One region of the Brevibacterium koreense genome, then DNA from elsewhere that is predicted to be linked to it. Evidence: riboswitches for the same ligand, from Rfam matches in the RefSeq annotation. Region 1 holds a riboswitch; each other region holds the start of a gene.
The links. A riboswitch is a leader RNA that binds a small molecule or an ion and turns the genes downstream of it on or off. The one in region 1 is predicted to bind thiamine pyrophosphate.

Region 1 (2,197 bases):
CCGGTGAATCGAGTCGACATCTCCAACGCACGTGGACCTGAGCTGGCCCCGTCATCGATCTCGACCATGAGGTTGAGTGCGAAGCACGGAGAGCCCAGTTCGACGAGCGAGACGTTCTGTTCCCCACGGAACCTCTGGGGTTCGTCTTGGGCGACGAAGTGCAGCTGTCCATCAATCTCAAGGCCGACCTCGGCGCCGATGGGAAGAAACGTACGTGCCAGGCCCGGCAACGGGGAGAACGCAGCCGGGCGGTCCAGACGCGCGATGCTCAGGCGCCACCGCCGAAGGCTCGGGGTCAGGGCCTGGGAATCTGTGAGTGAGACGAGCTCGGTCGTCTCCCCCGCACCGTTGGCCCACGGAACCGGTTCGAGGTCGCCGAATGAGGTGATCACGTGCATGTGATCACTGTAGCCCCGGTCAGAAGCTCAGTTCAGAACGATGCAGAACGGGTGACCTGCCGGGTCCAGGAAGACACGGAAGCTCTCACCCGGCTGTTCGGCTGCCTTTCCTGCACCGAGTTTGACCACGGCCGCCTCGGCGACATCAAGGTCATCGACGACGACGTCGAGGTGCATCTGCTGCGGGTGGGCCTGGCTCGGCCAGCTGGGTGCGTGGTAGTCCTCGACCTGTTGGAAGCAGATCGGCGGCCAGGAATCGGATGTGATCTCTGCCCAGGTGCCGTCGTCATCGACTCTGACCTGCCAGTCGAGGAGTTCACCGTAGAACTCCGCGAGTTCGCGTGCGTCAGGAGCGTCGAGAACGACGACGGGCTGCTTTGCGATTGCCATGCGAGCAGTCTACGCGCCGCCGGTGACACGGTGAAGAGCTCAGATGCTGGGCTGGTGCTAGTCTCGAAGCACCACAGGGGAGCGCCGCGACAACGGCGCTGAGAGTGCGCAAGCAGACCCTTCGAACCTGATCCGGTGAGCACCGGCGGAGGAAGTGAGAAATGACAACGATGAACGATGTTCCACAGCAGACCAGCACCAGTATTCGTCTGAATCCAGGCGGGCCGGTGGCGAAGTTGAGTGCGGCGACTGCCCCCACCTGGGATGCCGCGGTCGGGCACAGGTTCGTGGCGGAACTGTTCGCCGGGACCGTCGAGGATTCTGTGATGAAGAAGTACCTGGTCCAGGACTATCAGTTCTTCGAATCGTTCCTGTCGATGCTCGGGGCCTGCGTCGCCCACGCCGATGACATCGCCCCCAAACTCCGGTTTTCCAAACAGCTCGGATTCCTCGAAGCCGATGAGAACTCCTACTTTCTTCGTGCCTTCGCCGAGGTAGGTGTTCCCGCCGTTGAATACGAGGCTCCGGTGCTGACTGATCCGACCGCACGGTTCCGCAACATCATGGATGAGGCGGTCGCTTCTGCCTCTTACCCGGACCTGCTCGTCGTGCTCGTCATCGCCGAATGGCTCTACCTCGATTGGGGCGAACGCGAGGACCCGATGCCCCGTCGCCACGTTCACACCGGGTGGATCGACCTGCACCGTGGTGAGGACTTCCGGGCCTGGGTGCAGTTCCTCGTCGACGAACTCGAGAGGGCGTTTCCCATCGGCGACGATGCTGAGTCCCTCGCGAACAGGGACCGGTTGACCCAACTATGGCAGAGGACAGTCGGCGTGGAGTTGGCGTTCTTCGATGAGGCGTATGTGCCCGGCTGAGGATGGCACATGATGAGCACCCGCCGTTCGGTTCTGCGACAGTTGCTTGCACAGATCCGCGAGATCAACTCTGGCGGGCGAGGCCTCATTGCCATCGACGGACTCGACGGTGCTGGCAAAACCGTCCTTGCCGAAGAGCTTGTCCAGCTGGCGGCCCAGGACGGGCTCCGGCCCGTTGCGTCACTGAGCATCGACGGATTCCACCACCCACGTTCGGTTCGGTACGCGCAGGGTCGTGGACCTGAGTCATTCTACCGTGACTCCTACGACTACACGGCGTTCAAGCGGTCTGTTGTGACTGCGTTCAAGCAGGGACTGCCGGTTGTTCCAGCCGTCTGGGATGTTGTTGCCGATGCCAGTGTCGAGGGCGCACATTTCAGCCTCGAATTGTCACAGGACTGCGTCCTCCTCGTGGATGGCATCTTTCTCCATCGGCCAGAACTCCGCGAAGTGTGGGACGCCAGCGTCTGGGTGCAGGTACCTTTCGCAGTCTCTGTTCCGCGCGGGAACGAACGCTTCCCCGGGCAGTAC
Region 2 (2,197 bases), 330 kb from region 1:
CGAACGGCCCCGGCAGAGTCGGGGTCGATGTTTGCCGTCGGTTCGTCGAGGACGATGATCTCAGGTCTCATCGCGTGGATGCCGGCGAGGGCCAGACGCTGCTTCTGGCCGCCAGACAGTGCCGCAGTGGGATGTGACTGGGGGAGGGCGAGGCCCATCCTCGCCAGCGATGAGGCGATCCGGGCCTCGATCTCCTCGGCGGGCAGACCCAGGTTCTCCATGCCGAAGGCGACATCGTCGCCGACGCGGGAGAAGATCACCTGCGAATCGGGATCCTGCAGGACCAGCCCGATCTCACCTCGGCGAGGGTCGGGTGGACAGTCGCCGATGAGGAGCTCACCGGTCGCCGTACCGGACTCGGAAGGCACGACACCGGCGATGGCGTGGAGCAGGGTGGACTTGCCTGCCCCGGACGGGCCGAGCAGGAGGACCTTCTCACCTGCGGCGATGTGCAGGTTGATGGGACCGACGGCAGGTTCATCACGATCGGCATGTTGCCATGAGAACCCGCGGGCGGTGATCGGCAGAGCCATCAGCGCATGCGGCCAGAGGCGAAGGAGCTCAGCGCACCGGTCTTCGCGATCGCACGGTAGGCGAACCAGGCTCCGATGCCGGAGATGACGATGCCGGAGATGATGGCGCACACCGCATAGGCGGCTTGGAAGCCCAGCTGCCATTCGGCGTTGTACATGATGTTCTCGCTCACGGACATGAATGTCGCAGCCAGCAGTCCGGACAGGCTCGTGACCCACAGACTGAATTTTCGATAGCCGAAGGCGGCGAAGATGAGTTCGGCACCGAGACCCTGGATGAACCCGGAGAGCAGAACTGTGGCGCCGAAGTGCGAGCCGAGGACGGCCTCGACGATGGCGGCGATCATCTCGCATAGCAGTGCGGCACCGGGTTTGCGGATGATGATCGCAGCCAATGGTCCCGCGAGGACCCACAGGCCGGCAATGAGGCCGATCGATGGGGGGAAGGCTTGGAACCCGAGTTCGAGAACCTTCCAGCTCAGGGCCAGCACCCAGAAGATGAGTCCGACGGAGATTCCGAGCACGGCGGTGACGACGTAGTCGACGACCCTCCACTGCTTCGTCACGGGGACGTGGGAATACTTCGGCTTGAATCCGGTGGTGGTATCCGGCGCGGTCGTTTTTGGCATTGTGCCTCCTCAGATCAAGGAGGGGTAGAAGAGTCTCGACTTCCTTCGGCGGTGCTAACCACATCAGGTTCGAGGGTCTGCAGCTTCATCTGCACTCTCAGCGCCTTAGTCGGCGCTCCCCTGTCGTGGCACCCACTGTACATCAGCCTGAGACCGGGACCCGGTGCGAAGAGTTCGCCAATGGTTCCGGGCGTCGGCGACCACGAATCGATTCTCGATCAGAACAGCTGTGATCAGTTCGGTATGACCATGACCGGCCCCTCCGCCTGATGGAGGACTCCGCGCGACACGGAACCCATCAGGGCACTTTTCACTGCTCCACGTCCACGGGTGCCAAGGACGGTCAGCTGCGCCGACTTTGTCATCCCGACGAGAACTTCGGTCGGATCTCCGGTCGGCACCGACCCGCTCGTCTTCAGGTCGGGGAATTGCTGAGTTACGGCGGCGACCTCATTTTTCAGAGACGACTCAAGCTGTTTCTGCCGGCGGCCTGAGACCTCTGCACTCAGCTCCAGTTCGGGATACCAGTAGAGCCATTCGTCGCCTGTGGGGAGGACAGAGACGATCTCGAGCGGTGCTTGCCGTATGTTGGCCATCTCGGCGGCGGCAAACATCGCCAGGCGCGCAGCCTGCGAGCCGTCGACCGCGACGACAACCGAGGTCCCTGTTGATTCCGAATGATGGCTGGGGACCACGATCGTCGGGCAGTGGGCGTGCGAAGGCAGGGCGGTGGACACCGAGCCGAGGAGCCGACCGACGAAACCACCACGTCCTCTGGCTCCGACGACCACTGTGAGTGCATGTGCGCTCAGGCCTGCCAAGACGCCGGCGGCGTCGCCGAGTTCGGCGCGATAGGAGACGGGACCAGCATGATCTCGAAGAGCTCCGGTTGCCTCGGCCAGTCGTTTCTCAACCCCTCGACGTGCGGCCTCCTGCTCATCGATCTTCGGCATGGATGCGATGTTCGGGTAGAGCATCGCCGGGACCATGTAGGTAGTGACGACGGTGAGGGCAGTATTTCGGCGCATCGCCTCC
Region 3 (2,197 bases), 1.5 Mb from region 1:
CGCGATCCTGGCGTTGGGCATCAACCTGATCCTGCTCCTCGGCGAGATCGACCTGTCGCTGGCGCAATTGGGTGGGCTCTCCGCCTCACTGCTGGGTGTGTTGGTGGTCAGGCAAGGGGTTCCGCCTCTGATCGCACTGGTCATCATGCTGGTATTGGGTCTCGTCGTCGGCGCGATCCAGGGCTGGTTCTTCGCGGTGGTCGGGATACCGGCCTTCGTGGTCACTTTGGCAGGGTTGCTGGCGTTCACCGGGCTGACGTTGACCACTCTGGGCGTGCAGAAGAACCTGTCGATGGCCGACACCTTCGCCTTCGACTTTGCGAGCTTCTACTTCCCGGCGATCTGGGCCTACGTATTCGGGGCAGTCGCCGTCATCGGCTTCGGTGCGGGGATCATCTACTCGAAGCTGCGCCGTCACAACGAGGGACTCGACAGTCCCAGCTGGACCTCGGTGATCGTGCGCATTGCCATCCTCACCGTCGTCGTGTTCGGGTTCCTCATCCTGGTCAACCAGGACTTCGGTCTGGCGATGCCGTTCTTCCTCATGATCGTCATCGCGATCGTCATCGATCTGGTGCTGCGCAAGACCAAGTACGGGCGCTCGATCTACGCGGTCGGCGGCAAGGTCGAAGCCGCCAGACGTGCGGGCATTCGGGTGACTTGGGTGCGCATCAGCGTGTTCATGGCCGCCGGTGTGCTGGCAGCCCTGTTCGGCTTCATCAAGACCGGTGTGACGACCAACGCGGGATCGACGCTGGTGAGCACACAGGACCTGCTCAACGCGATCGCCGCAGCGGTCATCGGGGGCACCTCGCTCTTCGGTGGTCGCGGTACAGCCTGGGCAGCCGTACTCGGTGCCCTGGTCGTCGGTGCGATCAACAACGGTCTCTACCTCATCGGCTTCAACTCCGATGCACAGCAGATCATCACCGCGCTCGTCCTGCTCACGGCCGTCGTCATCGACGCACTGAGCCGCCGCGGACAAAGGTACGTCGGACGGGGTTAGCGAACGTCGGGGTTAGCGAGGGTCACGGTTAGTGCCGGTCGCGGTTAGCGCCGGTCGCCCTCTCGCCAAGCAAGCTCATCGAGCGGACCACTGAGCGTCGAAAGTACCAGTTGCAACTGGTGCCCTCGATGATCAGTGGTCCGCTCGATGTGTTGGCATATAGGCGCCGAGGTGGGCCCGGGTTCCGGTTTGCTCTTCTCAGGTTTCCGCTCGCGCTCCTCAGCGTTGCCGCTTCGCCCAACTTCAGACGTGCTGATACAGTCGTGGGCAATGACATGGGGTGCCTGACGTTGATCGCGTGAGGCTGAGAGAACACCCATCGAACCTGATCTGGGCCATACTAGCGAAGGGATCGTCATGGTTGACTTCGACCTGCGTTCTGCCAATGCACGACTGCGTGCGAGCAATCCACTCATCCAATGCATCACGAACACCGTTGTGCAGCAATTCAGCGCCAACGTGCTCCTGGCCGTCGGTGCCGCCCCGGCGATGCTCGACCACGAGGCCGATGCCGCACAGTTCACGCGCATCTCCAGCGGACTGCTGGTCAACTTCGGCACCGCCACGAATCAGCAGTTCCTTGCCGCTGACGCCGCCATCGACGCAGCCAATGAAGACTCCAAGCCGTGGGTCCTCGACCCGGTGAGCATTGGGGCGGTCGACTTCCGGACCACACGAATCCGTCGCGCGGCGAACTCTTCACCCACTGCCATCCGTGGCAACGCCTCCGAGATCGCGGCACTGGCCGGAGTGGGCCTGGGTGGTCGGGGAGTGGACTCCACCGACGAGGTTGATGCGGTGATTCCGGCCGCGGCCGAACTGGCCAAGTCCACCGGAGCAATCGTTGCCGTCTCAGGTCCCAAGGACGCGATCGTCGCTCATATCGACGGGGTCGACCATGTCGCCCGCCTCAGCGGGGGACACTCCTTTATGCCGCTTGTCATCGGCGCCGGATGCTCTCTCGGCGCAGTCACCGCCGCGTACCTCGTTGGCGCAACGACCGCCTCGGCGAGGTTCGAGGCCGTGGTCGCAGCCCACGCTCACTTCAAGGTCGCCGGTGAGACCGCCGCCGAGGGAGCACGCGGACCCGGCAGCTTCTCCGTGAACTTCCTCGACGCGCTGCACACGATCACGGGTGATGATCTGGCTGGGGTCCACGTCGAATCAGACAGGGTCGAATCAAGTGCGATC
Region 4 (2,197 bases), 810 kb from region 1:
CAGTGAGGACGGGAATGTGGTTCGTCCGGTCCTCCCCGGGAGACACGAATCGCAGGCCCTCGGCACGCATCGTCTCTGCTCGGGCAGGCCGGACGAGGAATGTCACATCTCGGTCTGCTTCGAACAGGCGGGTGCCGAATGCCCCGCCGGTCGCGCCGGCTCCGGCGATGAGTATCTTCACTGCGTGCTCTCCCATGTCAGTTGGATTCCTTCGCTGTCACACTGTGCACCCTCATAATGCCTCTTTGAGTTCCGCGGCCGCGGCCGCGGGATCATCTGCTGCGGTCACCGCACGGACGACGACGATGCGCTGCGCGCCCGTGGCCTTCACCTTCGCGAGGCGCTCGCCTGCGCAGATCCCGCCGATCGCGAACCAGGGCTTTCTCGCGGTGGCGGCGAGCGCACGCAGGGGGTCAGTGCCGATGGCTGGCCTGCCGGGTTTGGTCGGGGTCTCCCACACGGGGCCCAAGCAGAAATAGTCGATCTCGGGGTCTGCCTCGGCGGCGAGCGCCTGGTCGATGGAATGGGTCGAGCGGCCCAGGATCACATCCGGGCCGAGGACCGCGCGGGCCTGCGTGCTGGTGAGATCTCCCTGCCCGACGTGGAAGACATCGGCGCCGACGAGCAGCGCCACGTCCGCGCGATCATTGACGGAGAACAGTTTCGAATGACGGTGGGCTGCGTCCCTGAGCACTTCGAGTGCTTCGATCTCGGCGCGGGCTTCGAGGCCCTTGTCGCGCAGCTGGATGATGTCGACACCACCGGCGTAAGCGGCATCAAGGAACTCGGGAAGGTCACCCTGCGCGCTGCGGGAATCGGTGCAGACGTAGAGCCTGGCATCGCGAACTCGGGCGAGTCGGGTGGCTCTGTCTGTGTCTCGGACTGCGGTGTCCATTGTCATATCTGCGACCATGCTCCTAGAGTAGAGGAGTTCGCGGGAGCCTCATAAAGAGGCTGAGAGGGCTGTGTGCCGACCGTTCAACCTGATGCGGATGATGCCGCCGGAGGGAGAAGCACATGCACGTCATTGTTGTTGGCGCCGGAATCATCGGCTTGTCCACTGCCTGGAATCTGGTCCGTCGCGGTGTGAGGGTCACCATCGTCGATCCTGCTCCCGCTACGGGTGCCTCCCATGCGGCGGCGGGGATGCTGGCACCGGCCGCCGAGGTGGTGTGGGGGCAGTCTCCCCTGTACCCGCTCATGCGTGCCTCGGCCGATCTCTACCCGGGCTTCACCGCCGACCTGGCTGCCGCTTCCGGTCGTGACCTCGGGTACTCGAGCACCGAGACGTTCGTCTGTGCCGGTGATCGGGCCGACCTCGCTTCGCTGCGTGAACTCATGAACCTGCAGCGCTCTGCCGGTTTCGACGTCTCCCTCATCGCCGGGTCCCAGGCCCGGAGCCGGGAACCGTCTCTGGCTCCCGGGGTAAGCGGGGCGGTGACGATCCCCGGAGATCATTCGATCGATCCCCGTCGGGTCACCGGTGCACTGACAGCGGTGCTGAGCGACGACATCGTCCGGACGCGCGTCAACGCTCTGATCAATGCGGAGGGACGGACCGTCGGCGTCGAGGCCGAGGATGGGACGAGGCTCACCGCTGATCAGGTCATCGTCGCCGCGGGCAGCTCCTGCAATGACATCTCGGGCTTGCCGATGCTGCCTCTGCGCCAAGTGTGGGGTGAGGTGATCAGGCTCCGGGTACCCGAGGCCCTGACACCGCTGCTGACTCGCACGATCCGCGGTCTGGTCCATGCCCGGCCTGTCTACATCGTGCCTCGCCCCGACGGTGAGCTCGTCCTCGGTGCCACGAGCCGTGAGGACGGTCGGTCGGGGACCAACGCAGGAGGCGTCCACCAGCTGCTTCATGATGCAGAACGTCTCGTTCCGGCCATCCTCGATTGCGAGATCACCGACATCACCACCCGCGCCAGGCCGGGCTCACCCGATGACGTGCCGATCATCGGACGCATCGATCCCGGCTGCGTGGTGTCCACCGGCTTCTTCCGGCACGGCATCCTCCTCGCCCCACTGGGTGCGGGCCTCACCGCCGACCTTGCCATCGGAGCCGACACTGCGTGGGCGCCATCGGGGTCCCTGGCCGCGGTGGGACCAGAACGCTTCGGCTCACAGAACCCACCGACCACCGCACCGGCCACAGAGCACACCGTTTTGATCCAGCAACCAGCAGGGAGCCATC

Region 2: it holds a riboswitch for thiamine pyrophosphate, as region 1 does, so the genes downstream of both, AAFP32_RS04225 (ECF transporter S component) here and AAFP32_RS02690 (TenA family protein) in region 1, are expected to answer to the same signal.
Region 3: it holds a riboswitch for thiamine pyrophosphate, as region 1 does, so the genes downstream of both, thiM (hydroxyethylthiazole kinase) here and AAFP32_RS02690 (TenA family protein) in region 1, are expected to answer to the same signal.
Region 4: it holds a riboswitch for thiamine pyrophosphate, as region 1 does, so the genes downstream of both, thiO (glycine oxidase ThiO) here and AAFP32_RS02690 (TenA family protein) in region 1, are expected to answer to the same signal.

Annotation. Positions count from the first base shown of each region.
Region 1 covers NZ_CP158281.1:599,832-602,028, reverse strand. Annotated here, with positions in the region: gene AAFP32_RS02700 (HutD family protein) at 1-398, opposite strand, end outside; gene AAFP32_RS02695 (VOC family protein) at 426-788, opposite strand; TPP riboswitch at 854-959, shown strand; gene AAFP32_RS02690 (TenA family protein) at 950-1,666, shown strand; gene AAFP32_RS02685 (uridine kinase) at 1,676-2,197, shown strand, end outside.
Region 2 covers NZ_CP158281.1:930,791-932,987, forward strand. Annotated here, with positions in the region: gene AAFP32_RS04220 (ABC transporter ATP-binding protein) at 1-533, opposite strand, end outside; gene AAFP32_RS04225 (ECF transporter S component) at 533-1,162, opposite strand; TPP riboswitch at 1,186-1,294, opposite strand; gene AAFP32_RS04230 (universal stress protein) at 1,396-2,197, opposite strand, start outside.
Region 3 covers NZ_CP158281.1:2,755,717-2,757,913, reverse strand. Annotated here, with positions in the region: gene AAFP32_RS12620 (sugar ABC transporter permease) at 1-1,006, shown strand, start outside; TPP riboswitch at 1,273-1,376, shown strand; gene thiM (hydroxyethylthiazole kinase) at 1,364-2,197, shown strand, end outside.
Region 4 covers NZ_CP158281.1:1,413,809-1,416,005, reverse strand. Annotated here, with positions in the region: gene AAFP32_RS06555 (2-dehydropantoate 2-reductase) at 1-196, opposite strand, end outside; gene thiE (thiamine phosphate synthase) at 233-901, opposite strand; TPP riboswitch at 925-1,027, shown strand; gene thiO (glycine oxidase ThiO) at 1,018-2,197, shown strand, end outside.